DNA from 3 places in the Serratia surfactantfaciens genome. Region 2 is predicted to be linked to each of the others. Evidence: predicted binding sites of a transcription regulator. Region 2 holds the regulator's gene; each other region holds the start of a gene.

What was found. The regulator sigma-54, encoded in region 2, starts transcription at its own class of promoters, with help from an activator protein. The targets are predictions, from matches to a motif close to GTTGGCACANNTTTCGCTNT.
Positions count from the first base shown of each region.
Region 1: a site for sigma-54 is predicted at 7,817-7,836, ahead of glnA (glutamate--ammonia ligase). Genes of this name have one in related genera too.
Region 3: a site for sigma-54 is predicted at 7,270-7,289, ahead of glnK (P-II family nitrogen regulator). Genes of this name have one in related genera too.

Region 1 covers NZ_CP016948.1:4,392,851-4,403,272, reverse strand. Annotated here, with positions in the region: gene yihA (ribosome biogenesis GTP-binding protein YihA/YsxC) at 1-560, opposite strand, end outside; gene yihI (Der GTPase-activating protein YihI) at 1,295-1,837, shown strand; gene hemN (oxygen-independent coproporphyrinogen III oxidase) at 2,020-3,393, shown strand; gene ATE40_RS24810 (YshB family small membrane protein) at 3,428-3,550, opposite strand; gene glnG (nitrogen regulation protein NR(I)) at 3,664-5,076, opposite strand; gene glnL (nitrogen regulation protein NR(II)) at 5,085-6,134, opposite strand; gene glnA (glutamate--ammonia ligase) at 6,328-7,737, opposite strand; gene typA (ribosome-dependent GTPase TypA) at 8,108-9,931, shown strand; gene yihX (glucose-1-phosphatase) at 10,098-10,422, shown strand, end outside.
Region 2 covers NZ_CP016948.1:3,874,889-3,885,310, reverse strand. Annotated here, with positions in the region: gene ATE40_RS18230 (DgaE family pyridoxal phosphate-dependent ammonia lyase) at 1-13, shown strand, start outside; gene dagF (2-dehydro-3-deoxy-phosphogluconate aldolase) at 10-750, shown strand; gene ATE40_RS18220 (lactonase family protein) at 838-2,052, shown strand; gene ATE40_RS18215 (BglG family transcription antiterminator) at 2,104-4,020, shown strand; gene npr (PTS phosphocarrier protein NPr) at 4,069-4,341, opposite strand; gene rapZ (RNase adapter RapZ) at 4,338-5,192, opposite strand; gene ptsN (PTS IIA-like nitrogen regulatory protein PtsN) at 5,322-5,783, opposite strand; gene hpf (ribosome hibernation promoting factor) at 5,939-6,226, opposite strand; gene rpoN (RNA polymerase factor sigma-54) at 6,250-7,683, opposite strand; gene lptB (LPS export ABC transporter ATP-binding protein) at 7,736-8,461, opposite strand; gene lptA (lipopolysaccharide ABC transporter substrate-binding protein LptA) at 8,468-9,007, opposite strand; gene lptC (LPS export ABC transporter periplasmic protein LptC) at 8,976-9,554, opposite strand; gene kdsC (3-deoxy-manno-octulosonate-8-phosphatase KdsC) at 9,551-10,105, opposite strand; gene kdsD (arabinose-5-phosphate isomerase KdsD) at 10,123-10,422, opposite strand, start outside.
Region 3 covers NZ_CP016948.1:411,975-422,396, forward strand. Annotated here, with positions in the region: gene ATE40_RS01930 (SgrR family transcriptional regulator) at 1-808, opposite strand, end outside; gene cof (HMP-PP phosphatase) at 913-1,737, shown strand; gene ATE40_RS01940 (PLP-dependent cysteine synthase family protein) at 1,798-2,838, opposite strand; gene ATE40_RS01945 (Lrp/AsnC family transcriptional regulator) at 2,961-3,422, shown strand; gene smdA (multidrug efflux ABC transporter permease/ATP-binding subunit SmdA) at 3,515-5,290, shown strand; gene smdB (multidrug efflux ABC transporter permease/ATP-binding subunit SmdB) at 5,283-7,061, shown strand; gene glnK (P-II family nitrogen regulator) at 7,340-7,678, shown strand; gene amtB (ammonium transporter AmtB) at 7,715-9,001, shown strand; gene tesB (acyl-CoA thioesterase II) at 9,097-9,960, opposite strand; gene ATE40_RS01975 (YbaY family lipoprotein) at 10,192-10,422, shown strand, end outside.

The DNA.
Region 1 (10,422 bases), 520 kb from region 2:
CCGATCTTCTTCAGCGACGAGAAGGCTTCAACCTGGATATCTCCCATAAACGGCAGCACCGCTTCACGCACCATATTGAGCTGCGCCTTGCGTGCGCCGGAGGCCAGTTTGTCGGCCTTGGTCAGCAGCACCAGCACCGGCGTACCGACGTCGACCGCCCACTGGATCATCTGCTGGTCGAGATCTTTAAGCGGGTGGCGAATATCCATCAGCACCACCAGGCCTTTCAGGCTGTTGCGCATCTGCAGGTATTCGCCCAACGCGCGTTGCCATTTGCGTTTCATCTCTTCCGGCACTTCGGCATAGCCGTAACCTGGCAGGTCGACCAGGCGGATGCCGTCTTCCACTTCGAACAGGTTGATCAGCTGGGTGCGCCCTGGCGTCTTACTGGTGCGCGCCAGGCTTTTTTGGTTGGTGAGGGTATTCAGTGCGCTGGATTTACCGGCATTGGAACGGCCGGCAAAGGCGACTTCAATTCCTGCATCCCCCGGCAGATGGCGAATATCGGGTGCGCTGGTGACGAAATGGGTCACATGGTAGTTGTAGTTCTTGCTGGTCAAAATTTTTCGTCTCCGTGAGGATGGCTAACTGGTTGGCGATTATAACTGCATCAGCGGTAAAAATGGCGTGTTTCTCCGTTTTTAAGCGGCGGGACGCGATAAAGCGGCAGTTATGCCAAGCGTGCGTTGTGAGACATTTGCCATTCGAATCGCGGGTAATGTCGCTTTATTCGAAAGTGATATTTCTGTTTTTATTTTAAAAACAATGCGTTGTTTTTTCGTTATGTGGAAATGTCGCCCAAAACGGCGTCAGGTACCTTGAGCCTTCGCAACAATAACGTAAAGTACTCGTTAACGCAGGGTTGCGCAGGATTAAGGAACATCCGGGAAGGATGACAAATCTCAGGGAATGCACAGGGCGTGCAATGAGTGCCAGGATGAACGCAAAAGGAAGTGACTGTTTCGCACCGGAATAGGCGACAGGCACATCGGATGGTGAAGTATCGGCAGTTTGGATGCCCGCAGGAAGCTCGCTCGGGAAGGGCGGATGCGAATGGATTGCGCCATGGACGATTTTTCTTTCAGGATGAAGGACGTAGTGGCAGGGAATGCGGTTATAGCAGAGGGAAAAACCGGGATGTTGCATGTACGCAAGGAGCGCGTAACAGGAATACCCTTCGCAAGAAGGTGCGAAATAGGCGGCAGGTTTAACCTGCCGCCTTTTTTCTTTGCCCGCTTTCTGCTAGATTCCGCCGCAATTCTATACTGAATCTACATACCTAAGAGCACACGCTATGAACCAGCCATCAAAAGCACCTCGCGGCAGCGCGGCGAAGTCAAAAACGAAAAAGAAAAGCCGTATGGAGCTCGATCAGGAAGCGCGCGAGCGCAAACGCCTGAAAAAGCGCCGCGGCCACGCTTCCGGTTCGCGCACCCAGGTCGAGTCCGGCAGCCAGAAAAACAAATCGGCGTCTGAAGCCAAAGATCCGCGTATCGGTAGTAAGGTGCCGGTTGCGCTGGTGATCGACGAGACCAAAGTGAAGGCCAAACCGCAGCCGAAGCCAAAGGCCGAAGCGAAACCGCGCCTGTCGCCGGAAGAAGAACTGGCGAAGCTGGAAAATGACGAACGTCTGAACGAGTTGCTGGATCGCATCGACGACGGCGAAACGCTGAATGCGCAAGAGCAGGCGTATGTCGACAAGACGCTGGATCGCATCGATGTGCTGATGGACGTGCTGGGCATCGAGCTGGGCGACGACGACGAAGACGAAGAAGAAGAGAAGCAGGAAGATATTCTGAAGCTGCTGAAAGGCGGCAACCCGAAAGACGCCTTTTAACGCGCCATGTGGCTAATCCCGACAATAGCCCTACTCTTGATGTGTTATCTGCTGTGGTTATTCGGTAAACTATGGCGGCTGTCTAAGCGCAAAGCGCGTTTTCGCAGCGCTTCCGTGGCCAGACAGCGCAGACAACCGCCCCTCTCCCGGCCCGGTAGAAAAAGATATCGGAAGGAGTGAGCATGTCAGAGCAGACGATTGTCTGGGATTTGGCCCTGATCCAAAAATATAACTACTCAGGGCCGCGTTATACCTCATACCCCACGGCGCTGGAGTTTAACCAGAGCTACGACGAAGCGGCGTTTCAACGCGCCGCTGCGCGCTACCCTGAGCGGCCGCTGTCGCTGTACGTGCATATCCCTTTCTGCCACAAGCTGTGCTACTTCTGCGGCTGCAACAAGCTGGTGACGCGTCAGACGCACAAGGCCGACGAATACCTGAACGTCCTGGCGCAAGAGATCGCCGGCCGCGCGCCGCTGTTTGCCGGCCGCAAGGTTGGCCAGATGCACTGGGGCGGCGGTACGCCAACCTACCTGGATAAAGCGCAAATCAGCCGGCTGGTGGCGCTGCTGCGTGAACATTTTGATTTTCTGCCCGATGCGGAGATGTCGATCGAGGTCGATCCGCGTGAGATAGAGCTGGATGTGCTCGATCATTTACGTGCCGAAGGCTTTAACCGCCTGAGCATGGGGGTGCAGGATTTCAACAAGCAGGTGCAGCAGCTGGTCAACCGCGAGCAGGATGAAGCCTTCATTTTCGCCCTGATCGAGCGGGCCAAAGCGCTGGGCTTCCGCTCGACCAATATCGATCTGATCTACGGCTTGCCGAAACAGACGCCGGAAAGCTTCGCTTTCACGCTGCAGCGCGTGGCGGAGCTAAATCCCGATCGCCTCAGCGTATTCAACTACGCGCATATGCCGAACCTGTTCGCTGCCCAGCGTAAAATCAAAGACGCCGATCTGCCCGGTGCGCAGCAGAAGCTGGATATCCTGCAACAGAGCATCGCTTTCCTGACCGACGCCGGCTATCAGTTCATCGGCATGGATCACTTTGCACGCCCGGACGACGAACTGGCGATCGCGCAGCGCGAAGGCAAGCTGCACCGCAACTTCCAGGGCTACACCACCCAGGGCGACAGCGATCTGCTGGGGCTGGGCGTGTCGGCCATCAGCATGCTTGGCGACAGCTATGCGCAGAACCAAAAAGAGCTGAAGCATTACTATGACAGCGTACAGGCGCAGGGCAACGCGCTGTGGCGAGGGTTGGCGCTGACGGACGACGATTGCCTGCGGCGCGATCTGATCAAAACGCTGATCTGCAACTTCCGGTTGACCTATCAGCCGCTCGAGCGGCAATACGGCATCGACTTCACCGCTTACTTCGCCGAAGACCTGCAGCTGCTGGCGCCGTTTGAACGCGATGGGCTGGTGGAGCGCGACGAGCAGGGCATCCGCGTTACGCCGCGCGGGCGCTTGCTGATCCGCAATATCTGTATGTGTTTCGATCGCTATCTGCGGCAACAGGCGCGCAGCCAGCAGTTCTCACGGGTGATCTGAGGATGAAAAAACAGCCGCTGATGCGGCTGTTTTTTTAACTGAAGAAATTAATCAGCGCGGCGCACAACACTGCGGCAACCGCCGCCTGCGGGGTGTGGCTGGCGGCGGAGCCCAGCTCCGCGCCCTGAGAAATGAATACGATGAATGAGTCCAGCATCGTCAACCTCCAGAGTGTGCGACACGATCATACTGCGCCCGCACCGGCTGTAAAGTCTGAGGTTGGCGTTTTTTTGTGCGCTGGGCTGCGTTTTTTATCATCAATCCCGGCACCTATTCCATGCCCAGTTCTTTGAGCTTGCGGGTCAGGGTATTGCGCCCCCAGCCCAGCAGGCGCGCGGCTTCCTGTTTGTGTCCCTGAGTGTGGCGCAGGGCGGTGGTGAGCAGCGTGCGCTCCATCTCCGGCTGCGCTTCCGACAGCAGGTTTTGATGACCGGAACGCAGCGCGCGATCGGCCCACTGGGCCAGCAGCGTGGCCCAGCTGTCCGGCAGACTGTGGCTGGGATTTTCCGGCGCCGCGGTTTCGAACAGCTCGCCCGGCAGATCCTGAATCAGCACTTCCTGCCCGGCGGCCATCACCGTCAGCCAGCGGCAGGTGTTTTCCAACTGGCGCACGTTGCCCGGCCAGGGCAGGCGGGTCAGCGCGGTTTCAGTTTCCGGGTGCAGGTTCTTGGCCTCTACGCCCAACTCTTTGGCGGCGATCTGCAGGAAATGGCGCGCCAGCCGTGGGATGTCTTCACGGCGTTCGCGCAGCGGCGGCAGGTGCACGCGGATCACGTTCAGGCGGTGGAACAGATCCTCGCGGAACTTGCCTTCCTGTACCCGCAGCTCCAGGTTCTGGTGTGTAGCGGCGATGATGCGCACGTCGACCTTCACCGGCGCATAGCCGCCGACCCGGTAGAACTGGCCGTCCGCCAGCACCCGCAGCAGGCGCGTCTGCACGTCGAGCGGCATGTCGCCGATCTCGTCGAGGAACAGCGTGCCGCCGTCGGCCTGCTCAAAGCGACCCTGACGGATTTGGTTAGCGCCGGTGAAGGCGCCTTTCTCGTGGCCGAACAGCTCGGACTCGATCAGATCCTTGGGGATGGCGGCCATGTTCAGGGCGATGAACGGCGACTTGGCGCGCGGGCTGTGGCGGTGCAGCGCATGCGCCACCAGTTCCTTGCCGGTGCCGGATTCGCCGTTGATCAGTACGCTGATCGACGAACGCGACAGCCGGCCGATGATGCGAAACACGTCCTGCATCGCCGGCGCTTCGCCGATGATGTCCGCCGCCGGATCGCTGGCCGGCTGGTTGCGCACCGGCTGCTGCTGCTCCTGATAATGGCTGATGGCGCGCTCGACCAGCGCCACCGCTTCGTCGATGTCGAACGGCTTCGGCAGGTAGTCGAAGGCCCCTTGCTGATAGGCGCTGACGGCGGCGTCCAGATCCGAATGCGCGGTCATGATGATCACCGGCAGCATCGGATGGCGCTGTTTGATCTGCTTGAGCAGCGCCAGGCCATCGATACCCGGCATGCGGATATCGGACAGCAGCACGTCGGGGGTTTGCGTGGCCAAGGCTTCCAGCACGTCATTGCCGCCTTCGAAGGTGGCGCAGCTCAGGCCCGCGCCGGTGAGCGCGCGCTCAAGCACCCAGCGGATGGAGCTATCGTCATCGACGATCCAGACTATCCCTCGTTGCATAGCAAACCTCACTGACGAATGGGCAGGTAGACCGAGAATTCGGTATGACCTGGCCAACTGTTGAATTCAATTTTTCCGCAATGCTGATCGATAAGATTGCGGGCGATGGATAATCCCAGGCCGGTACCGCCTTCACGGCCGCTGACCATCGGGTAGAACAGCGTGTCCTGCAGCTGCGCCGGTACGCCGGGGCCGTCGTCTTCGACGTCGATGCGCGCCGCCAGGCGGTAGCGGGTGCCGTGCAACGTGATCTGGAACGCGGTGCGGGTGCGCAGCGTGATGGTGCCGCCCGCTTCACCCAGCGCCTGCAGCGCGTTGCGAGTGATGTTCAGCAGCACCTGTTCTATCTGATCCGGGTCGTGGGCCATTTCCGGCAGGCTCGGATCGTAGTCGCGCACCAGCGTGACGTTATCCGGCATTTCCAGCGATACCAGCTGGCAGACGCGCTCCGCGACCTGATGGATGCTTTGGGTGATATGCTGGCCGGGCCGCTGTGGCCCGAGCAGGCGATCCACCAGATTGCGCAGCCGATCGGCTTGCTCGATGATCACCTTGGTGTACTCGGTCAGCGCCGGATCGGGCAGCGCCTTGGCCAGCAGCTGCGCCGCGCCGCGCAGGCCGCCCAGCGGATTTTTAATTTCGTGCGCCAAACCGCGCACCAGATCGCGGGCCGCCACCTGTTGGGCATGCTGCAACTGTTCCTGGCTCAGGCGGCGCTGATTGTCCATCGGCGCCAGCTCGACCAGGATATAGCCTTCCGGCAGCGCCTGAGCGGTCAGGGAAAGGATATGCGCGCGGCCGTCGACCACCAGGGTCACTTCATTGTCGGTGAAGCCCTGACCGGCGCGCAGGCTTTCACGCATCAACGAGACGTTCAGCGAAAAATAACCGAGCAAATCGGGCAGCGGGGTGCCGAACAGCTTGCGGGAGCTTTGCGCCAGCAACTGCTGTGCCGCCGGGTTGGCGTAGTGAACCGCCAGTGAGTCATCCAACAGCAGGATGCTGTTGATGAGTGAATTGAGGATCTGCCCAGCATCGGGCAGCTTGCCAGTTGCCATACAGCAGACTCCTGCACCTTTTTAGTGCATCTATCCTACTCCATCCGGGATCGGCGTGGTATGGAATAGTTTTGCAGAAAATACGGTGGAGAAAAAAACCCATCCGAAGATGGGCTGAAAGTTTCCACGGCAACAAAAAAGCGATAACAAAAATGTGGGCGCCGTCCGCCTCTGCAGACGGCGCGGGTCGGGCTTAGACGCTGTAGTACAGTTCGAACTCAACCGGGTGTGGCGTCATGCGAACGCGGTCCATCTCTTCTTTGCGCAGTTCGATGTAGGCATCGATCGCATCGTCGGTGAACACGCCGCCGCGGGTCAGGAACTCGCGGTCTTCGTTCAGTGCGGCCATCGCCTCGTCCAGCGAGCCGGCCACTTTTGGGATCTCGGCTTCTTCTTCCGGCGGCAGGTCGTACAGGTTTTTGTCCATGGCGTCGCCAGGGTGGATCTTGTTGATGATGCCGTCCAGGCCGGCCATCAGCAGTGCGGCGAAGCACAGGTATGGGTTAGCCGCCGGATCCGGGAAGCGGGCTTCGATGCGGCGCGCTTTCGGGCTGGAAACCACTGGAATGCGGATAGACGCAGAGCGGTTACGGGCGGAGTAAGCCAGCATCACCGGCGCTTCGTAGCCCGGCACCAGACGTTTGTAGGAGTTGGTGGTCGGGTTGGCCAGGGCGTTGATCGCTTTGGCGTGCTTGATGATGCCACCGATGTAGAACAGCGCGGTTTCAGACAGGCCGCCGTATTTGTCGCCGGCGAACAGGTTGGTACCGTTCTTGGACAGCGACATGTGGCAGTGCATGCCGGAACCGTTGTCGCCGAACATTGGCTTCGGCATGAAGGTCGCGGTTTTGCCGAAGGCGTGCGCTACGTTGTGCACCACGTATTTGTAGATCTGAATTTCGTCGGCTTTCTTGGTCATGGTGTTGAAGCGGGTTGCCACTTCGTTCTGACCGGCGGTCGCCACTTCATGGTGGTGCGCTTCAACCACCAGGCCCATCTCTTCCATGGTCAGACACATGGTAGAACGCAGATCCTGCGAAGAGTCGACCGGTGGAACCGGGAAGTAACCGCCTTTCACCGCCGGACGGTGGCCTTTGTTGCCGCCGTCGTATTTTGTGCCGGAGTTCCAGGCGCCTTCGATGTCGTCGATGGCCACGTGGGAACCGCGGATGCTGCTGCCGAAGCGGATGTCGTCGAACAGGAAGAATTCAGGCTCTGGCCCGAACAGCACGGTGTCCGCGATGCCGGAAGAGCGCAGGAAGTCTTCGGCGCGTTTAGAGATGGAGCGCGGGTCGCGATCGTAGCCTTGCATGGTGCCCGGCTCGAGAATGTCGCAGCGAATGATCAGCGTAGGTTCTTCGAAGAACGGATCCAGAACCGCCGTGCTGGCGTCCGGCATCAGTACCATGTCAGATTCGTTGATGCCCTTCCAACCACCGATAGAGGAGCCGTCAAACATTTTACCTTCTTCGAAGAAGTCGGCGTTTACCTGGTGAGCCGGGATAGTCACGTGTTGTTCCTTACCCTTGGTGTCAGTGAAACGCAGGTCTACGAATTTCACTTCATGCTCATTCAGCATCGTCAAAACGTGTTCAGCGGACATACTTAACTCTCCCGGTTTATCATTGTCGTCGTCGTGGAACGAATCTGTGGAACTGGCTTTTTTTCGCCTTGAAAAGACTAAAGCGAAAAGCGTGCCAACTTTTAAAAAAGGCTTTCATCGCCTTTCTGCGCGGGTTTTACCCAGCCACAGTATGCACCATCAGCGATAATTTGCACTGTTATGGTGCAATTGGGGTGGGCGTGGGCACCGAAATGGTGCAAAAGTGCAACGATTGCGGCTTTTTGCACCGTGAAAGGGATCACAAACTGACCGGTATGCGGTTGTTTATAAGAGATGGTTGTGATCTTGTTTAGTCCCTCGCTTAATACGTGTACAATAGCGCGCTATTTCTAATGCCCGAGGCAAAGCTGTGATCGAAAATTTGCGTAACATCGCCATTATTGCCCACGTTGACCATGGTAAAACCACCCTGGTTGATAAGCTGCTGCAACAATCCGGTACTTTCGGAGAGCGTGCGGAAGCCACCGAACGCGTAATGGACTCCAACGATTTGGAGAAAGAGCGTGGGATTACCATCCTCGCAAAAAACACCGCCATTAATTGGAACGGTTACCGTATCAACATCGTGGATACCCCAGGACACGCCGACTTCGGCGGCGAGGTAGAGCGCGTGATGTCGATGGTTGACTCGGTGCTGCTGGTTGTGGATGCAATGGATGGCCCTATGCCGCAAACCCGCTTCGTGACCAAGAAGGCCTTCGCCAACGGTCTGAAGCCGATCGTGGTCATCAACAAGGTTGACCGTCCAGGCGCGCGTCCTGACTGGGTTGTGGATCAGGTGTTCGACCTGTTCGTGAACCTCGACGCGACCGACGAGCAGCTCGACTTCCCGATCATTTATGCGTCTGCGCTGAACGGCATCGCCGGCGTCGATCACACTGACATGGCGGAAGACATGACCCCGCTGTATCAGGCGATCGTCGACCACGTGTCTGCGCCGCAGGTTGAGCTGGAAGCGCCATTCCAGATGCAGATCTCCCAGTTGGACTACAACAACTACCTGGGCGTTATCGGCATCGGCCGCATCAAGCGCGGTAAAGTGAAGCCGAACCAGCAGGTCACCATCATCGACAGCGAAGGCAAAACTCGCAACGGTAAAGTGGGCAAAGTGCTGGGCCACCTGGGTCTGGAGCGTATCGACAGCACCCTGGCGGAAGCGGGCGACATCATCGCCATCACCGGCCTGGGCGAGCTGAACATCTCCGACACCATCTGCGACACCAACGCCGTAGAAGCGCTGCCGGCGCTGTCCGTCGACGAACCGACCGTAACCATGTTCTTCAACGTCAACACCTCGCCGTTCTGCGGTAAAGAAGGTAAGTACGTGACCTCGCGTCAGATCCTTGATCGTCTGAACAAAGAGCTGGTGCACAACGTGGCGCTGCGCGTCGAAGAAACCGACGATGCGGACGCTTTCCGCGTATCCGGTCGTGGCGAGCTGCACCTGTCGGTGCTGATCGAAAACATGCGTCGTGAAGGTTTCGAGCTGGCGGTTTCCCGTCCGAAAGTTATCTTCCGCGAAATCGATGGCCGCAAGCAGGAGCCATTCGAGAACGTGACGCTGGATATCGAAGAGCAGCATCAGGGTTCCGTGATGCAGGCGATGGGCGAGCGTAAAGCCGACCTGAAAAACATGGATCCAGACGGTAAGGGCCGCGTGCGTCTCGACTACGTGATCCCAAGCCGCGGTCTGATCGGCTTCCGTAACGAATTCATGACCATGACTTCGGGCACCGGTCTGCTGTACTCCACCTTCAGCCACTACGACGACGTGCGTCCGGGCGAAGTGGGCCAGCGTCAGAACGGCGTGCTGATCTCCAACGGCCAGGGCAAAGCGGTCGCGTTCGCGCTGTTCGGCCTGCAGGATCGCGGTAAGCTGTTCCTGGGCCACGGTGCGGAAGTGTATGAAGGCCAGATCATCGGTATTCACTCACGTTCCAACGACCTGACCGTAAACTGCCTGACCGGTAAGAAGCTGACCAACATGCGTGCTTCCGGTACTGACGAAGCGACTACCCTGGTTCCGGCCATCAAAATGACCCTGGAGCAAGCTCTGGAGTTCATCGATGACGACGAACTGGTAGAAGTGACGCCGACCTCGATCCGTATCCGTAAGCGTCACCTGACGGAAAACGATCGTAAGCGTGCCAGCCGCGGTCCTAAAGACGCTTAATCGCTGATTGAGTGTCCCCTGCTTAGGGCGCGGTTCTCGCGCCCTGAGTTTTTTCCTCTGTTGTTCCCCGTTTGTGCGGCGCGCTATGCGCTTTTCCGTTCGCTCCCTGTTCAGCTGTTCCTTTTCCCGCTACAGTGAAATCTCACCGGCCCATCAGGAGAGGACTATGCTGTATATCTTTGATTTAGGTAATGTGATCGTCGATATCGATTTCAAGCGTGTGCTGGGCGTGTGGAGCAATTTGAGCGGCACGCCGTTGGCGGTGCTGTCCGATCGTTTCGCCATGGGTGAGGTGTTCCAGCAACATGAACGCGGTGAAATCAGCGACGAAGACTTCGCCGGCAAGCTGTGCGATGAAATGGGCATCGCGCTCAGCTTCGAGCAGTTCGCCACCGGCTGGCAGGCGGTATTCGTCGCGCTGCGTCCGGAAGTGATCGACATCATGCAGCGCCTGCGCAACGAAGGCCACCGGGTGGTGGTGCTGTCGAACA
Region 2 (10,422 bases):
GAAACAAGCATGAAGCTGCAGCCTAACTACTATCGCGACCGCGTCTGCCTGAACGTGCTGGCCGGTTCCAAAGCCAACGCGCAGGACATCTATGCCGCGGCGGAAGGCCATGTGCTGGTGGGCGTGCTCTCCAAGAACTACCCGGACGTCGACAGCGCGGTGACCGACATGCTGCGCTATGCGCGCCTGATTGAAAACGCGCTCTCGGTCGGCCTGGGCGCCGGTGATCCGAAGCAGTCGGCGATGGTCAGCCTGATCGCTCAGCAGGTGCAGCCGCAGCACGTTAACCAGGTGTTTACCGGCGTCGGCGCCAGCCGCGCGCTGCTGGGCCAGAACGACAGTGTGGTCAATGGCCTGGTATCGCCGACCGGCCGCGTCGGCTGGGTGAAGATCTCTACCGGCCCATTGAGCGCCGAGGCGCCGGACGGCATCGTGCCGGTGGAAACCGCCATCGCCTTGCTGAAGGACATGGGCGGCAGCTCCATCAAGTATTTCCCGATGGGCGGCCTGAAGTGCAAGGACGAATACCAGTACATAGCCAAGGCCTGTGCCGAGCATGACTTTATGCTGGAGCCGACCGGCGGCATCGATCTGGAAAACTACGAGCCGATCGTCGAGATCGCGCTGGCGGCCGGTGTGAAACGCGTGATCCCGCATATCTACAGCTCGATCATCGACGCCGCCAGCGGCGACACGCGTCCGCAGGACGTGAAAACCCTGCTGGCGATGACCAAAAAGCTGGTGGGTTGAACGCGTAATGGGATGAGGTAAACGCTGGGAGGCGAAGGTTTTCCCGTGGCGCGGCATGCCGCGCCGTTACCTATACTGAGGATTACTATGCGAAACTGGCAGGCTTCAACCCGACGCACCGCGTTGTTCCTGGCGCTGCTGGCCGTGACCGGCCCGGCGCTGCATGCTGAGGATGCAATGAACTCCACGTCATCTCATTTCGCCTATATCGGCACCTACAATCCCAACGGCGAAGGCGTTTACCGGGTGCAGGTCGATCCGGCCAGCGGCGCGCTGAGCCACGCCACGCTGGTCAGCAAAGTGCCGAATCCGGCGCAGCTGACGCTGAGCGTTGACGGCAAGACGCTGTATGTCGCCAGTGAAGTGGCCGACTTCAACGGCGGCAAACACGGCGGTATCACCGCTTACCGGGTCAATCCGGCCGACGGCGGCCTGATCCAGCTCAACCAGGTGGATTCGCAGGGAGCGGGGCCGGTGTATCTCTCATCGACGCCAGACGGGCGCCATCTGCTGGTGGCCAACTACGTCAGCGGCAGCGTAGCGGCTTTCCCGATCGAAGCGGACGGCAGCTTGGGTGCCGCCAGCTCGGTGCAGCAACAGCAGGGCCCGGCGGGGGCGGCCAAACCGGCGGCGGCAGTGAACGGCAGCTTCGCCATCAGCGATCACAACGGCCCGCATGCCCATATGATCGCCAGCGATCCGAGCGGCAAGTTCGTGTTCTCCACCGATCTGGGCTTGGATCGCATCTACCAATGGCGCTTTGACGCCGCGAGCGGCCGGCTGACGCCGAACGATCCGCCGTGGATCGCCGCCTCGTCCGCCGGTGCCGGTCCGCGCCACTTTGTGTTCCATCCGGACGGCGGCACCGTGCTGCTGGTGAACGAAGAGGCTTCGACATTGACCAGCTACCGTTTTGATCGCCAAAAAGGTACTCTGAAACAACTGCATGCGGTTTCCGCGCTGCCCGCCGACTATCAGGGTACCAGCTTCGCTTCGGGGTTGGCGCTCAGCAAGAATGGCGGCACGCTGTACGTCGCCAACCGGCTGCATAACAGCATTGCCCAGTTCAGCGTGGGTGCCGGCGGTGAGTTGAAACCGGTGGCGGAAACCTGGACCCGCGGTGATTACCCGCGTTCGCTGGCGCTGAGCCCGGATGGCCGCTATCTGTATGCGCTTAACCAGCGCAGCGATAACGTCACCCGCTTCAGCGTCAACCCGACGGACGGCAAACTCAGCTTTGCGGGCGGCTATCTGCCGATCGGCAGCCCTTCGCAAATGGCGTTCCTGCCGCCGCCGAAGTAACCCGTGGCCCGCCCGGTTCGCCGGGCGGGCCGCCTGATTGACGGACACAGAATGGTGCGATTTCCTTACCCGCGTTTGGCTTACTTGTTCGATGCTTTGCAAACCGAGACTTTGCCGCAGGATGAGCTGGCGAAGCGTTTCGCCGTGTCCACCCGCACGGTGCGGGCGGATATCACCGCGCTGAACGAGATCCTGGACAAATACGGCGCGCGCTTCGTGCATAATCGCGGGGCCGGCTATCGTCTGCAGGTCGATAACGCTGCGCTGTTCAGCGCCCTGCAGCAGCAGGAGCGCCGCAAGCAGGCTACCCCGCGCAGCGCGCAGGAGCGGGTGCATTATCTGCTGGTGCGTTTTTTGACCTCAGCCTTCTCTCTCAAACTGGAAGATCTGGCCGACGAGTGGTTCGTCAGCCGCGGCACGCTGCAAAACGACATGGCTGAGGTGAGAGAGCGTCTGGCGCATTATCAATTGACGATCGAAACCAAGCCGCGCTACGGCATGAAGCTGTTCGGCGCGGAAATGGCGATCCGCGCCTGCCTGACCGATCTGCTGTTCCAGCTACAGCTGGCCGACGCCGAGAACCCGTTGCTCAACAACGAGATCCTGCTGCAGCCGCAGGTGGCGGCGTTCGCCGGATTGTTGCACCCGCTGCTGTCGCAATATGCCATTCGCCTGACCGACGAGGGCGAGCAGTATCTGATCTTCTACTGCGCGGTGGCGCTGCGGCGCATCAGCGACGGCTATCCGCTGCCGGACTTCGAAGTGGAGGACGGCGACGAGGCGGTGCGCCAGGTGTCGACCCGCCTGGCGGCAGAGCTGCGTTCGGCCTCCGGCAAAGAGATCGCGATGGCCGAAGAGGCCTATCTGCGGGTCAACATCGCCGCGCGGCGCGTGCAGGACGTGCAGCCGACCGAGATCAACGCCGACGATGAAGAAGCGCTGGTGGACTACATCCTGTCCTACATCAACGCGCACTATAACTACAACCTGCAGGGCGACGAGCAGCTGCGGGCCGATCTGCTCACCCATATCAAAACCATGATTACGCGGGTGAAGTACCAGATCAATATCCCCAATCCGCTGCTGGCCAACATCAAGCAGCACTATCCGATGGCTTACGACGTGACGCTGGCGGCGGTCTCCAGCTGGGGCAAATACACCCCCTATACCCTGAGCGAGAACGAGATCGGCTATCTGGTGCTGCATATCGGCGTGGGGCTGGAGCGACATTACAACATCGGTTATGAACGCCACCCGCAGGTGATGCTGGTGTGCGATACCGGCAACTCGACGGTGCGCATGATCCAGGCGCAGATTGCGCGCAAGTATCCGCAGTTGGTGATGACGCGCATCGTTTCGCTGCGCGATTACGAGATGCTTGCGCATATCGACGAAGACTTCGTGATTTCCAACGCCCGCATCGGCGAGAAGAACAAGCCGGTGGTGGTGATGTCGCCGTTCCCGACCGATTATCAGCTGGAGCAACTGGGCAAGCTGGTGCTGGTGGATCGCACCCGGCCGTACATGCTGGAGAAGTTCTTCGACGCCGAGCATTTCATGGTGCTCAACGAGCCGCTGACGCAGGCTGAGCTGTTCAGCCGGGTGTGCGGCCAGCTGGAGCGAGAAGGGTACGTCGGCGCGGACTTTTATCCGTCGGTGGTCGAGCGCGAGGCGATCGTCTCCACGCTGCTGGGCGAGGGCATCGCGCTGCCGCATTCGCTGGGGCTGCTGGCGAAGAAGACCGTGGTGGTGACGCTGCTGGCGCCGCAGGGCGTCGCCTGGGGCGAAGGCGAGGTCGCGCACGTGATTTTCCTGCTGGCGATCAGCAAGAGCGACTATGAAGAGGCGATGGCGATCTACGAGCTGTTCGTCACCTTCGTGCGTGAGCGCTCAATGAGCCGCCTGCTGGGCAGCGACAGCTTCGACAGCTTCAAAGCGGTGGCGCTGGACTGCCTGAGCCGAAGCTGAGTGGGAGATAATATGGGGGGATTGGGCGCAAAGGTGCGCCCTCAGCGGCTAATCTTCATCAAACCCGGAGTTGAACAGCTCGACCACCGCCGCCAGCGCGTTGACTTCGTCGGGGCCGGTCGCCTCGACTTCGATGTGCCGGCCCTGGGCGGAATCCAGCATCAGCAGCGCGATGACGCTGCTGGCTTCGGCCTCGGTGCCGCTTTCGTTGCGCAGCATCACTTCGGCGTCGAAACTTTGCACCAGTTCGAACAGTTTCATCGCCGGGCGTGCGTGCATGCCCAGCTTGTTTTTGATTTCAACCGTCTGTTTGACCGTCATTGTTTGCGCTTTTCCAGCGTGCGGTGGCGCGACTGCACGTTCTTGCCGCGCGAGCGGAAGTAATCGGCCAGCTGTTCCGCCACGTATACCGAACGGTGCTTGCCGCCGGTACAGCCGATAGCGACCGTCAGGTAGCTGCGGTTGTTGGTTTCCAGCATTGGCAGCCATTGCTCCAGGTAGCTGCGGGTCTGGTAGATGAAGTTGTGCACTTCGGTATGGCGATCGAGGAACGACGCGACCGGCTTGTCCAGACCGGTCATCGGCCGCAGCTTCGGATCCCAGTGCGGGTTGGGCAGGAAGCGCACGTCGAACACGTAGTCGGCGTCGATCGGAATGCCGTGCTTGAAGCCGAAGGATTCGAACACCATGGTCAGCTCGCGCTCGCGCTTGCCCAGCAGGCGGGTGCGCAGCATTTCGGCCAGCTCGTGCACCGACATTTCCGAGGTGTCGATAATCAGATCGGCCCGCGAGCGCAGCGGTTCGAGCAGGTCGCTCTCTTCGTCTATCGCGCTTTCCAGCGACAGGTTTTTGCTGGAGAGCGGGTGCAGGCGGCGGGTGTCGCTGTAACGGCGGATCAGCGTGTTGCGATCGGCGTCGAGGAACAGCAGCTGCGGCGAGAAGCTGTCCGGCAGCTGAGTCATCGCGTATTCAAACACTTCCGGCGATTCCGGCATGTTGCGCACGTCGATGCTGACCGCCGCGGAGATATTGCGTTCCGCCAGCGTATTGGCGAGCTGCGGCAGCAGGACCACCGGCAGGTTGTCAACGCAGTAAAAACCCATGTCTTCCAGCGCCCGCAAGGCGACGGATTTTCCGGAACCGGAACGGCCGCTGACAATCATCAGCACCATGTGGCAACTCCCCTGGCATCGCGGCGGCGTTCATCGCCACCGTTGGAAACTTTGTTATTCCGGCCGCAGCCGGATCCATCATCGTGAAACAGTATCGTTATCCGGGCTGGAAGTCACGCCGGCCGGGCATCACTCGGTGATGATTTGGTAAAGTTCTTCGTCGCTCTGCGCGGCGCGCAGGCGGCGGCATACGGTTTTGTCGGCCAGGCGTTTGGCGACCAGCGACAGGGTATGCAAATGGGTTTTGCACTGATCGGCAGGCACCAGCAGCGCGAACAGCAGATCGACCGGCTGATTGTCGATGGCGTCGAAAGCGATGGGTTGGTCGAGACGGATAAACACGCCAACGGCCCGCAGTGTGTCCTCTTCCAGTTTGCCGTGGGGAATGGCGATACCGTTGCCGATACCGGTGCTGCCCATGCGCTCCCGGGTGAGAACCGCGTCAAACACCACCTGCGAAGGCAGATTGAGCTGTTTGGCGGCCAGTTCGCTGATAATTTCCAAAGCCCGCTTCTTGCTGGTGCAGTGTACCGAGCTTTTGGTGCACTCGATGTTTAACACCGAGCTTAATTGCATATATTCGTTGTTCATCTCATCTTCACTTAAAACCGCGCCACCGGGCGGACCCGGCAAGGCGGTTTTTCGTCGGTTTTAACCCTGATTACCGTTCGGCGCGTCACCCATGCGGGTCACGCGCCGAACGGCGAGGCTGCGACGTATGCAACCTCATGGAATGGGTTAGGGTGTCAGTGTTGCTTCAATTTGTCTTTATGTTTGTTCAATTGACGTGCCAATTTGTCGATCAGCGTATCAATTGCGGCATACATATTCTCGTCTTCCGAGGTGGCGTGCAACTCGCCTCCATTCACGTGCACCGTTGCTTCCGCAATTTGCTGCACTTTTTCCACACTTAATACAACATACACCTGATTGATGCGATCAAAATACTGTTCGAGTTTGGCGAACTTGTTGTTCACGAACTCGCGCAACGGATCGGTGATTTCGATGTGGTGTCCGGTAATGTTGAGCTGCATAGTGTCTTCCTTCTCAATAGAGGTCAAACCAACTGTTTGCGTTGGTTCGACGGCGGGATGGACAAAGACTCTCGGTACTTGGCGACGGTGCGCCGCGCCACGATGATCCCCTGATCGGAGAGCAGGGTGGCCAGCTTGCTGTCGCTGAGTGGTTTGGCGGGGTTTTCCGCCGCAATCAATTTCTTCACCAACGCGCGGATCGCCGTCGAGGAGGCTTCGCCGCCGCTGTCGGTATTCACGTGGCTGGAGAAGAAATATTTCAATTCGAAAATGCCGCGCGGGCTGTGCAGAAACTTCTGCGTGGTGACGCGCGAGATCGTCGATTCATGCATCTCCACGGCCTGGGCGATATCCGCCAGCACCATGGGTTTCATAAACTCTTCGCCCTGCTCGAAGAACGCCTGCTGCTGGCTGACGATGCAGCGGGTGACCTTCAGCAAGGTTTCGTTGCGGCTCTCCAGGCTTTTAATCAGCCACTTGGCTTCCTGCAGGTTGCTGCGGATAAACTGGCCGTCGGCTTCGCTGCGCGCGCTGTTGCCCAGCGCGGCGTACTGCTGATTGATCTTTAAACGCGGCACGCTGTCGCCGTTGAGCTCCACCGTCCACTTGTTCTGCGTCTTGCGCACCAGCACGTCCGGAATCACGTATTCCGATTCGCCGGTATTGATAGACTGCCCCGGGCGCGGATCGAGCGACTGAATCAGCAGCATCGCTTCTTTCAGTGTATCTTCTTTTAGCCGGGTTGATCGCATCAGGCTGCGAAAGTCGTGGTTGGCCAACAGATCCAGATGGTCGCTGATGATGAGCCGGGCTTCGGCCAGATAAGGGGTGTCTTTGGCGTATTGGGAGAGCTGCACCAGCAGGCAATCGCGCAGATCGCGCGCGGCGACGCCGATCGGATCGAAACGCTGCACGCGCTTCAACACCGCCTCGACTTCCTCAAGGGTCACGTTCTCGTCGCCCAGGCTTTCCAGAATGTCTTCCAGCGGGACGGTGAGGTAGCCGGTGTCGTCCACCGCGTCGACGATGGAGGTGGCGATGGCGGCGTCGGTATCGGAAAACGGCGTCAGATCCACCTGCCACATCAGGTAATCCTGCAGCGTTTGGGTGGTCTCGCCCTGATAGATCGGCAGCTCATCGTCGCTGTAGTCGGTGCCGGTGCCGGACGGGGTGCCGGCGGTGTAGATTTCATCCCAGGTGGCGTCCAGCGGCAGCTCTTCCGGCATGTCTTTCTGTTCCAACGCCTCGCGGGTATCGAGCCCCTCGGTATCCTGGGTTTCTTTGGCGTCGATTTCGTCGTGCAGATCGGTCTGTTCAAGCAACGGATTGCTCTCTAGCGCCAGCTGGATCTCTTGCTGAAGCTCAAGCGTGGACAACTGCAGCAGGCGGATCGCCTGCTGGAGCTGAGGAGTCATGGCCAGCTGTTGGCTGAGCCTGAGTTGCAAACCTTGCTTCATAGTCTTCTGTCTACTTCCGTTAACGGTGTCGCCCCGCAGGGCGCGCCGGCGCTCAGAGGCGGAATTCTTCGCCCAGATAAACGCGTTTTACCTGCTCGTCGGCCAGAATAGCATCCGGCGTGCCGTGGGCAATCAGTTTGCCCTGGCTGACGATATAGGCGCGTTCACACACGTCCAGCGTTTCGCGCACGTTGTGGTCGGTGATCAGCACGCCCAGGCCGCTGTCACGCAGGTGCTCGATGATTTTCTTGATATCGATAACGGAAATCGGATCCACCCCGGCGAAGGGTTCGTCCAGCAGAATGAATTTCGGGTTGGCCGCCAGCGCGCGGGCGATTTCGACGCGGCGGCGTTCACCGCCGGACAACGCCTGGCCGAGGCTGTCGCGCAGATGGGAGATATGGAACTCTTCCATCAGCTCCTTGGCGCGGTCCTCGCGCTGCTCGCTGGTGAGATCGGGACGGATCTCCAACACCGCCATCAGGTTGTCGTACACGCTCAGACGGCGGAAGATCGACGCTTCCTGCGGCAGATAGCCGATGCCGCGGCGCGCGCGGGCGTGCAGCGGCAGCAGGCTGATGTCTTCTTCGTCGATCACGATGCGCCCGGCGTCGCGCGGCACGATGCCGACCACCATGTAGAAGGTGGTGGTTTTACCGGCGCCGTTCGGCCCGAGCAGGCCGACGATCTCGCCGGATTTCACTTTCAGGCTGACGTCTTCGACAACTTTACGGCCCTTGTAGGCTTTCGCCAGGTTTTCTGCGATGAGTGTTGCCATAAGTGATTAGTTACTCTTTTTTTGCCCGTTTTTGTCTTGCAACTGCGACGGTACCAGAACCGTTGTCACGCGTTTGCCTTTGTCGCTAAACGCCTGCATTTGCTGCTGTTGCACCAGATAGGTGATGCGATCGCCTTTCACGTTGCTGTCGAGCTGCTCCAGATAGGCGTTGCCCGTCAGGGTCACCAGCTGGGTCGCCACGTCGTAACGCACTTTCTGCGCGTGGCCTTTGACCGGTTTGCCGCTGTCCTGCATCTGGTAGAAGGTTACCGGGTTGCCGAACGCTTCAATATAGGTCTTATTCTGATCTCCGCCCGGACGGGTGACCACCACCTTGTCGGCGCGGATATCGATGGTGCCCTGTTTGATCACCACGTTGTCAGTGAAGGTGCTGACGTTGCTTTGCATGTCCAACGACTGCTTGAGCGAGTCGATGCTGACCGGCTGGCTGGAGTCGGATTTCAGCGCCAGAGCAGGGGCGCTGGCGGCCAAAACTAAGCTGCCGATCAACAGATTACGGAGTTGGTTTTTGGTTCTGGATTTCATAGTTGGTCTTAACCTTATCAATCAGCTCAGCGGTTTTGGTCCGCAGGTTCCCACGCATTTTCATGCCGTTAGAGGTAAAATTGGTCCCGTAAAGCGTGACTTCGTCATCGGAGGTGACGTCCTGGGTGACCAGGTTTACCTGAGCGTTGTCCGTCTTAATTTTTTCCAGCTGCGAGGTGGTGGTCAGGCTGTTTACCTCGACGTGACCATACAGATACAGCATCCGGTCTTTTGTCAGTTTGGCGCGATCGGAGCGAACTGACCAGGTGGCCACCGCATTCTCATCGAACAGCGTCATCACCGGCTGGGTGAACCAGCTCAGCTCGCCGGCGGTGTAATACTTCGCGTCTTCCGCCACCAGCTTGTAATTCAGCTTGCCGGCCGGGTTGTACACCACGGTGACCGTATGCTGGCTCTGGTAGGTCGGATCCTGATCGTTGGCCGGGCCAGGCGCGGTGTCGTCGCTGAAGTCCGTCATGTTCCAGCCGATCAGCGCCAGAACGATCACCGTCAACAGGATGGTGATCCACAGTTTGGTTTTACTCATATCGACAGCCCTTTGGCGTCCTCCAGCTTATTTTGAGCCAAAAGAATGATGTCGCACAGTTCGCGCACCGCGCCGCGGCCGCCGGCAATGCGGGTGACATAGTGAGCGCGCGGCGTCAGCAGCGGGTGTGCGTCCGCCACCGCGACCGCCAGCCCGACCTGTGCCATCACCGGCCAGTCGATCAGGTCATCGCCGATATAGGCGACCTGATCCGCCGTTAACGACAGTGTATCCAACAGTTCGCGGAAGGCCAAAAGCTTATCGGATTGCCCCTGATACAGATGGGTGATACCGAGCGTCTGCGCGCGGTCTTCCAGCAGCTTGGCGGAGCGACCGGTGATGATCGCCACCTCGATGTCCGAGGTTTTCAAGCAGCGGATGCCGTAGCCGTCGCGCACGTTGAACGCCTTCAATTCTTCACCGTTGTTGCCCATGAAGATCAGGCCGTCCGACAGCACGCCGTCAACGTCGCAAATCAACAGGCGGATGTTCCCGGCACGCGCCATAACCTCTTGTTCTACCGGCCCGTAGCAGGTTTCTACCATACCCATTCCGTTCTATTCCTTAATTAAACGACGCCGGCGCGCAGCATGTCATGCATATGTACCACACCCAGCAATTGGTCGCCATCGGCAACCAACAGCGCGGTGATGTGGCGTTGTTGCATCAGATTCAGCGCATCGACCGCCAGGATATTGGGGCGCACCCGCACGCCGCCCGGCGTCATGACATCGGCGATCTTCGCCTCGTGCAGGTTGATGCCCATGTCGAACACCCGTCGCAGGTCGCCGTCGGTAAAGATGCCGGCGATTTTCATCAGATCGTCGCAGATCACCGTCAGGCCCAGATTTTTGCGGGTGATTTCCAG
Region 3 (10,422 bases), 1.7 Mb from region 2:
TGAACGGACCGGCGCCGATGGCGGGCAGTTCCGGGTGCGTCATCAGACAAGGCAGTTCCGCCAACCGGTGGGCCAGCCAATAGTCCGGCAGGCGCAGATCGAACTGAAGGCACAGCGGATGCGGCAAACTTATGTTGGCGACGTTGGCCAGGCTGGGTTGGCTGCGTGGGTGGTGCTGCAGTTTTTCCAGCGTTTGCAGCAGCTGTTGGCCGGTTAACGGTTCGCCGTTGTGCCAGCGCAGCTGGCTGCGCAAAAAGAAGCGCCAGCGCAGGCCGTGCTCGCCAATCTGCCAGTGGTGCGCCAGATCGGGCTGTGGTTCCGGGTTGCCGGTCATCAGGCGCGTCAGCCCGGCGTGCAGGGTCGACACCAGATGTTGTTCGGCACGGCCGGTCAGCGTAAGCGGGTCGAGCGCCTCCAGCGTGCGGTAATAGGGAATGCGCAGCGTCGGGCTGCCGGCCTGCCATTGCCCGCCGAGGTGCGGGCTGAGCAGATCCTGCAGGTGCTGCGGATCGAGCTGCGCCATCTTCAACGCCCCCTGATGGTTGCCCTGTTGCAGCAGCTGTTGCAACAGCTGGGCGCGCAACTCATCCGGGGTTTTCAGGCAGTGCAGGCTGGCGCGTTTGCCGCGGCCCGGCTGCGAATGCCAGCTCAGCCAGCCCTGATCCTGCAACTGCTGCACCAGCGTGCGGGCGTGGCGTTCGCTGCAGTAGAACATCGCCGCCAGCTCGCCGATGGTCACGGCGACCGGCGCGCTGCCGAGCTGTTGGTACAGACGTTGATATTGGCTGAGACGATGAACCAGGCGCATGAGCAGAAATCCGGAACAGTTTTCTCAAATTGTTCACTATTACTTCCGCAAATACCATCTCATACTGCACGGATTGTAATCGCGTTCACATCCAAGAGGTCTTTATGTATCGCCTGGCAGCTTTCGACATGGACGGCACGCTGTTGATGCCGGATCACCGGGTTGGCCCGGAAACGCTGGCGGTATTGAACCAGCTGGTGGAACGGGAGATGGTGGTGACGTTCGCCACCGGGCGCCACTACCTCGATGCGCAACCGATCATGGCACAGCTGGGGTTGCAGGGCTATCTGATCACCGGCAACGGCACGCGGGTGTACGACAATCGAGGTCAACAGCTGCACGCCACCGATCTGCCGGCGGCGGTCGCCGAAGAGGTATTGCATCACCATTGGCGCACCAGCGCCAGTATGCACGTGTTTCGCGACGAAGGTTGGCTGACCGAATTTCCCGTGCCGGAAGAGATGCTGCGGGCGCATCACCTGAGCGGCTTTCGTTTTCAGCTGGCCGAGGTGCGCCGCCTGCCGGCGTTCGGCAACAGCAAGGTGTGCTTTGTTGCGCCGCACGAGGAATTGCTGGCGTTACAGCTGCAGCTGCGGGCGCAGCTGGGCGGCGAGGCCGATCTGTGCTTCTCCGCCTACGACTGCCTGGAAGTGTTGCCGCTCGGCTGCAACAAGGGCGCGGCGCTGGAGCGGCTGAGCCGCCATCTGGGGCTGACGATGGCCGACTGCATGGCGTTCGGCGACGCGATGAACGACAAAGAGATGCTGGGGGCGGTGGGGCATGGCGTGGTGATGGGCAACGCCCTGCCGCAGCTGAAATCCCTGTTGCCGCAGCTGCCGGTTATCGGCCATTGCCAACAGCAGGCGGTGGCCCACTATTTACAACATTGGCTGCGTTCACCTTGCCTCACCTATTCCCCCGAAGAATGAGGTTCTCCTTACAGCCGGCCGGGTATGACTACCCGGCTTTTTTTTATCCGGAGCCTGGCGTTATAAATCCGCCAGCTGCGCCAGATAGGGTTGCAGGTCGCCGATGTTGTTGCTGACCCACTCCGGGTTGTAGTAGGTATCCAGGTAACGTTCGCCGCTGTCGCACAGCAGGGTGACGATCGCCCCTTGCTCGCCGTTTTCCCGCATCTGTTTCGCCAGCTGCAGCGCACCCCAGACGTTGGTGCCGGTGGAAGCGCCAACCTTGCGGCCGAGCACGCCTTCCAGCCAGTGAATGGTGGCGACGCTGGCGGCGTCCGGCACCCGCAGCATGTTGTCGACCACCGATGGGATGAACGACGGCTCGGCGCGCGGGCGGCCGATGCCTTCGATACGGCTGCCGCAGCTGCCGATCAGAGTGCGATCGCCGTGGTGGAAGCAGTCATAGAACACCGAGTTTTCCGGATCGACCACCGTCAATTGAGTGTCGTGCCCCTGATAGCGGATGTAGCGCCCCAGCGTGGCGGAGGTGCCGCCGGTGCCGGCGCTCATCACGATGTGCTTCGGCACCGGGAAGGGCTCGCGCGCCATCTGGCGGAAAATGCTGTCGGCGATATTGTTGTTGCCGCGCCAGTCGGTGGCGCGTTCGGCGTAGGTGAACTGATCCATATAGTGGCCGTTCAGCTCTTTCGCCAGCTGTTCGGAGGCGGCGTAGATCTGGGCGGCGTGATCGACGAAGTGACAGCGGCCGCCATAGAAGGCGATCTGCTCTACCTTGCGGCGCGCGGTGCAGGACGGCATCACCGCGATGAACGGCAGGCCGATTAGCCGCGCGAAGTAGGCTTCGGACACCGCCGTACTGCCGGAAGAGGCCTCGATGATGGTGGTGTTCTCGGTGATCCAGCCGTTGCACAGGCCATAAAGGAACAGCGAGCGGGCCAGGCGGTGTTTCAGGCTGCCTGTCGGGTGAGTGCTCTCATCTTTCAGGTACAGACAGATGCCGGGAAACGCCGGCAGATTCAGGCGGATCAGGTGCGTATCGGCGGAGCGCTGAAAATCCGCTTCTATTTCGCCGATAGCATATTTTACCCAAGAGTTTGTCATGATTTGGCCTCAGAATAGGGGGCAGGTTTATGGCGTAGCATAGCCTGTCGGCAGGAAAAAAGGATTGCCATTTTCCCTGTTTAATCGCCTAATGAGAGAAAAATTTTCTCCTGGTGGCCGCTATGTTAGATAAAACAGACCGTAAGCTGCTGTGCATGCTGCAGCAAGATTGCACCCAGTCGTTGCAGGCGTTGGCCGATGCGGTCAATTTGACCTCCACGCCATGCTGGAAACGTCTGAAGCGCCTGGAAGACGAAGGCTATATTCGCGGCCGGGTGGCCTTGCTGGATAACGAAAAGCTCGGGCTGGGGCTGACGGCGTTCGTGCTGATCAAGACCCAGCAGCACAGCAGCGAGTGGTATCAGGCGTTTGTACAGCTGACCAGCCAGATGCCCGAGGTGCTGGCGTTCTACCGTATGGCGGGAGAGTACGATTACCTGATGCAGGTCGAAGTGGCGGACATGAAAAGCTACGACGGCTTTTATAAGCGCCTGGTGAACGGCGTACCGGGCCTCATCGATGTCACCTCGAGCTTTGCCATGGAAAAAATCAAATACACCACCGCGCTGCCGGTGCCGGAGTGAAAAGTTCACCAGACGGGCGGGGCAACGGTGGTATCCTGCTCCGCTAAAGCAGAAAAAGAGACAAATCCCATAAAACCCTGGAATCAAACTGCGTGAGATTATTTGCACAAATCGGCTGGTACTTCCGCCGGGAGTGGCGCCGCTACCTGGGCGCGGTGGTATTGCTGATCGTCATCGCCATCCTGCAACTGCTGCCGCCTAAGCTGGTCGGCATTATCGTGGACGGCGTCACCGGAAAACAGATGTCTACCGGCGTGCTGATGGCCTGGCTTGGGCTGATGATCGGCACCGCGATCGTCGTTTACCTGCTGCGCTATGTGTGGCGGGTACTGCTGTTCGGCGCCTCCTACCAGCTGGCGGTCGAGCTGCGGGAAAACTTTTACCGCCAGCTCAGCCGGCAAAACCCGGCGTTTTACCTGCGTCACCGCACCGGCGATCTGATGGCGCGCGCCACCAACGACGTGGACCGCGTGGTGTTCGCCGCCGGTGAAGGCGTGCTGACGCTGGTGGATTCGCTGGTGATGGGATTGGTGGTGCTGGTGGTGATGAGCACCCAAATCAGCTGGCAGCTGACGCTGCTGGCGTTGATCCCGATGCCGCTGATGGCGATCGCCATCAAATATTACGGCGACCAGCTGCACCAGCGCTTTAAATCGGCGCAGGCGGCGTTTTCCAGCCTGAACGATCAGGCGCAGGAAAGCATGACCAGCATCCGCATGATCAAGGCCTTCGGGCTGGAAGATCACCAATCCAACCGTTTCGCCGAGGTGGCGGCGCAGACCGGCGCCAAAAACATGCACGTGGCGCGGGTGGATGCGCGCTTCGATCCGACCATTTATATCGCCATCGGCGCCTCCAATCTGTTGGCCATCGGCGGCGGCAGCTGGATGGTGGTGAACGGTTCGCTGACGCTCGGGCAACTGACCAGCTTTGTGATGTACCTTGGCCTGATGATCTGGCCGATGTTGGCGCTGGCCTGGATGTTCAACATTGTCGAGCGCGGCAGCGCGGCCTACGGCCGTATCCGCAGCCTGCTCGACGAGGCGCCTGCGGTGCAGGACGGCCCGCAGGCGTTGCCGGCCGGGCGCGGCGTGCTGGAGGTGGATATCCGCGCGTTCCACTATCCGGAAAATCCGCACCCGGCGCTGCATGACGTGGCGCTGACGCTGAAGCCGGGGCAGATGCTGGGGCTGTGTGGGCCGACCGGGGCCGGCAAGTCGACGCTACTGTCGCTGATCCAGCGTCAGTTCGACGTCGATGAAGGGCAGATCCGCTATCACGGTCTGCCGCTGCCGCAGGTCAAACTCGACGATTGGCGTTCACGGCTGTCGGTAGTGAGCCAGACGCCGTTCCTGTTCTCCGATACCGTGGCGAACAATATCGCGCTGGGCCAGCCAGGGGCGACGCAGGCCCAGATCGAACAGGCGGCGCGGCTGGCCAGCGTCCATGAGGACATTCTGCGGTTGCCGCAGGGCTATGACACCGAAGTTGGCGAACGCGGCGTGATGCTGTCGGGCGGGCAGAAACAGCGTATCTCCATCGCGCGCGCGCTGCTGCTGGATGCGGAAATTCTGATCCTCGACGACGCGCTGTCGGCGGTGGACGGCCGTACCGAACATCAGATCCTGCACAACCTGCGCAGCTGGGGGCAGGATCGCACGGTGATCATCAGTGCGCACCGGCTGTCGGCATTGACCGAAGCCAGCGAGATCCTGGTGATGCAGCACGGCGGCGTGGCGCAGCGCGGCGATCCGGCGGCGCTGGCGGCGCAGCCGGGCTGGTATCGCGATATGTACCGTTATCAGCAGTTGGAAGCGGCGCTGGACGAAGCGCCGGAAAACGGTGAGGAGGCGTTGGCCGATGAATAAAGTGCAAAAGCTGTGGCCGACTCTGAAGCGGCTGCTGGCCTATGGCTCGCCGTACCGCAAACCGCTGGGGCTGGCGGTGCTGATGCTGTGGGTGGCGGCGGCGGCGGAAGTCGCCGGGCCGATCCTGGTGAGTTATTTTATCGATAACTACGTTGCCAAAGGGCAACTGCCGATGATGATCGTCGGCGGGCTGGCGGCGGCCTATATTCTGCTGGAGCTGCTGGCGGCGGCGCTGCACTACTTTCAGGCGCTGCTGTTCAACCGGGCGGCGGTGGGCGTAGTGCAACGGCTGCGCACCGACGTGATGGACGCTGCGCTGCGCCAGCCGCTCAGCGCTTTCGACACGCAACCGGTCGGGCAATTGATCTCGCGCGTTACCAACGACACCGAAGTGATCAAGGATCTGTACGTGATGGTGGTTTCCACCGTGCTGAAAAGCGCCGCGTTGATCGGCGCCATGCTGGTGGCGATGTTCAGCCTCGACTGGCGCATGGCGCTGGTGGCCATCTGCATCTTCCCGGCGGTGTTTGTGGTGATGGGCATCTATCAATACTACAGCACGCCGATCGTGCGCCGGGTACGCAGCTATCTGGCGGACATCAACGATGGCTTCAACGAAGTGATCAACGGCATGGGCGTGATTCAGCAGTTCCGCCAGCAGGTGCGCTTCGGCGAGCGCATGAGCGCCGCCAGCCAGTCGCACTACCTCGCGCGCATGCAGACTCTGCGGCTCGACGGTTTCCTGTTGCGGCCGCTGCTCAGCCTGTTTTCGGCGCTGGTGCTGTGCGGCTTGCTGATGTTGTTCGGCTTCAGCGGTGAAGGCGTGATTGGCGTCGGCGTACTCTACGCTTTCATCAACTACCTGGGGCGCTTGAACGAACCGCTGATCGAGCTGACGTCACAGCAGTCGATTCTGCAGCAAGCGGTGGTGGCCGGCGAACGTATTTTCGAACTGATGGATCGCAGCCAGCAGAGTTACGGCGCCGACGATCGCCCGTTGGCCGGCGGGCGTATCGACATCACCGACCTGAGCTTCGCCTACCGTGCGGACAAAAAGGTGCTGCAGCATATTTCGCTGGCGGTGCCTTCGCGCGGCTTTGTGGCGCTGGTCGGTCACACCGGCAGCGGCAAGAGCACGTTGGCCAACCTGCTGATGGGCTATTACCCGGTCAGCGAGGGGGAAGTGCGCCTCGACGGTCGCCCGCTTGCCAGCCTGTCGCATCGCACGCTGCGCCAGGGCGTGGCGATGGTGCAACAGGATCCGGTGGTGATCGCCGATTCGGTGCTGGCCAACGTGACGCTGGGGCGCAACATCGATGAAGAGGCCGTTTGGCGGGCGCTGGAAACGGTGCAGCTGGCGGATCTGGTCCGCGGCTTCCCGCAGGGGATCCATACCCGGCTGGGGGAACAGGGCAATAACCTGTCGGTCGGGCAGAAACAGCTGCTGGCGATGGCGCGAGTATTGGTGCAGGCGCCGCAGATCCTGATCCTCGATGAGGCGACCGCCAATATTGACTCGGGCACTGAACAGGCGATTCAGCGGGCGCTGCGCGTGATCCGCGAGCACACTACGCTGGTGGTGATCGCCCACCGGCTGTCGACCATCGTCGACGCCGATTCCATTCTGGTGCTGCATCGCGGCCAGGCGGTGGAGCAGGGCAACCATCAGCAGCTGCTGGCGCAACAGGGACGCTACTACCAGATGTACCAACTGCAGCTGGCGGGCGAGCAGCTGGCGGAAGCGGTGCGTGAGGAGAGCCAACCCGCCTGAACATGGGCCGCGATCGCGGCCCATCTTTCTTCCTAACGCACCACCAGCAGGCAACTCGCCAGCGCCATGCCCTCTTTCTGCACTTTTTCGACGCGATGCGCACCAAATCAGTGCGCATTATTTAACCCATTCAAGGTATCGGTGCCGCGCTGCGTCGCGGCGGCACCCGCCTGCCCGCTAATCTGCTGAATCGCCATGGAAAATTAAATTTGGCACAGCCCTTGCTACATATGACGCGTACCAGGGGTGAGTTTGGGCTTAATTCGTGGAGGGGCAATATGAAGCTGGTGACCGTGGTAATCAAACCGTTCAAGTTGGAGGACGTGCGCGAGGCCCTGTCCTCCGTGGGCATTCAAGGGTTGACCGTAACCGAAGTGAAGGGCTTTGGCCGCCAGAAGGGGCATGCCGAGCTGTATCGCGGCGCCGAATATAACGTCAACTTCCTGCCCAAGGTCAAAATCGATATCGCCATCGCCGACGATCAGTTGGATGAAGTGGTTGATGTGATTAGCAAAGCCGCCTACACCGGCAAAATCGGCGACGGCAAAATTTTCGTTGCCGAGTTGCAACGCGTGATCCGCATTCGCACTGGCGAAACCGACGAATCGGCACTGTAACCGCGAACTCAGTTAAGTAATGGGGATGGATTGATAATGAAAAGACTGTTATCCATGTTGGGCCTGAGTTCGGTAACCCTGGTTCCTTCTTTGGCTCTGGCCGCCCCGGCGGTCGCCGATAAGGCCGACAACGCCTTTATGATGATCTGCACCGCGTTGGTGCTGTTCATGACGCTGCCGGGCATCGCGCTGTTTTACGGCGGCCTGCTGCGCGGCAAAAACGTGCTGTCGATGCTGACGCAGGTCACCGTTACCTTTGCGCTGGTCTGCGTGCTGTGGGTGCTGTATGGCTACAGCCTGGCGTTCAGCGAGGGCAATGCGGTGTTCGGCGGGTTCGAAACCGCGATGCTGAAAGGCATCGGCATCGACAGCGTTACCGGCAGCATCAGCCAGATGATCCACGTCGCCTTCCAGGCCTCCTTCGCCTGCATTACCGTGGCGCTGGTGGTGGGGGGCTTCGCCGAGCGCATTCGCTTCTCGGCGGTGCTGATCTTCGCGATTGTGTGGTTCACCCTGTCTTATCTGCCGATCGCGCACATGGTGTGGGGCGGCGGCTACCTGGCCACCGACGGTGCATTGGACTTCGCCGGCGGCACCGTGGTGCACATTAACGCCGCCAGCGCCGGGCTGATCGGTGCCTACCTGATCGGCAAACGCGCCGGCTTCGGTAAAGAGGCGTTCAAACCGCACAACCTGCCGATGGTGTTTACCGGGGCGTCCATCCTGTATATCGGCTGGTTCGGCTTCAACGCCGGCTCCGCCAGTGCGGCTAACGGCATTGCGGCGCTGGCGTTCCTCAACACCGTCGTCGCCACCGCAGGCGCCATTCTGTCCTGGACCTTCGCCGAGTGGGTGTTGCGCGGCAAGCCTTCGCTGCTGGGCGCCTGCTCCGGTATGATCGCCGGACTGGTTGCGGTGACGCCGGCGGCGGGCACCGTGGGCGTGGGCGGGGCGTTGATCATCGGCCTGGTGGGCGGCGTCGCCGGCCTGTGGGGCGTGGTGACGCTGAAGAAATGGCTGAAGGTGGACGACACCTGCGACGTGTTCGGCGTGCACGGGGTGTGCGGAATCGTCGGCTGCCTGCTGACCGGCGTGTTCACCGCCTCTTCGCTGGGCGGCACCGGCTATGCCGAAGGGGTGACGATGGGCCATCAGGTCTGGATCCAGCTGGTGAGCGTGCTGATCACGTTGGTGTGGTCGAGCGCCGCCGCCTTTATCGCCTTCAAGATAGCGGGCGCCATGGTGGGGTTGAGAGTACCGGAAGAGCAGGAACGCGAAGGACTGGACGTCAACAGCCACGGCGAGAGCGCCTACAACCAGTAAGACTCGAAGCAGGGCAGTGCGCTAAACAGTAAAATAATGATGAAGCAAAAAGGGGCGATGGAAACATCGCCCCTTTCTTTATGTCATGTCGCGGTTCAAGCGTCGCGCTGGCGAATTACCCCTTCCTGCACGGTAGTGGCGACCAGCACGCCGTCGCGGGTGTAGATCTGGCCGCGCACGAAACCGCGTGCGCCGGAAGCGGAAGAGCTCTCCACCGCATACAGCAGCCAGTCATCCATGCGGAACGGACGGTGGAACCACATCGAGTGATCGATAGTAGCAACCTGCATCCCCGGCTCGAGGAAGCCGACGCCGTGCGGCTGCAGCGCCGTCGGCAGGAAGTTAAAGTCCGACGCGTAGCCCAGCAGATATTGGTGGATGCATTGATCGTCCGGCATGCTGCCGTTGGCGCGGAACCACACGTAGCGATGCGGTTCCTCCACGCTGCCTTTCAACGGGTTGTGGAATTTTACCGGGCGCATTTCAAGCGGCTTCTGGCCGATAAATTTATCGCGCACTTTTTCCGGCAGCATATGCGCCAGCTTCTGGGCGATCTCTGATTCGGACAGCAGCCCTTCCGGCGGCGGCACTTCCGGCATCTGGTTCTGGTGTTCGAAACCTTCTTCCGGGCTCTGGAAGGAGGCGGTCATATAGAAGATGGGTTTGCCGTGCTGAATGGCGCTGACGCGGCGTGCGCTGAAGCTGTTGCCGTCGCGCAGGGTTTCCACGTCATAGACGATCGGCCTGCTGCTGTCGCCCGGACGCAGGAAGTAGCTGTGGAACGAATGCACGCTGCGCTCATCCGGCACCGTCTGTTTGGCGGCGTAGAGCGCCTGGCCAACCACCTGCCCGCCGAACACCTGGCGCAACCCCAGATCTTCACTCTGGCCGCGGAACAGCCCTTCTTCGATTTTCTCCAGATCCAGCAGATCGAGGAGGTTTTGCAATGCCTGGCTCATAAAATTGTTACCTTTCTAATAATCATTTTGTTCAGTGTGCGGAATATCACGGCGCGGCGTCAACATCCGGCGTTAAAGCGGTGATGAGAATGCTCTTAATAGTGAGCGTTTTCGGCGGGCTAAGTGATTAATAGGTGGGGTAAAGTGGATTTATCAGTGTTTTGTGCTAAGTTTAATGGGTGCGGTGGTTAAAGCCACCAACATGTTGATAATAAAAAAGGAGACCGATCCATGAAACTCTGGCAAATCGTAGGCGGTGCCGCGGCACTGACGATCACGCTGGCAGGATGCGCGCAAAAGAGTGCTGATGTGCCTACACAGACGGCCGGCAACCCGGCGGCTGCGCAAACGCAGATTCAGGGCCCGGCGGTGACAGGTTCGGTTAATATACGTCAGCGCATTGCGCTGCCGCCGGACGCCGTACTGACGGTCACCCTCTCTGATGCCTCGCTGGCGGATGCG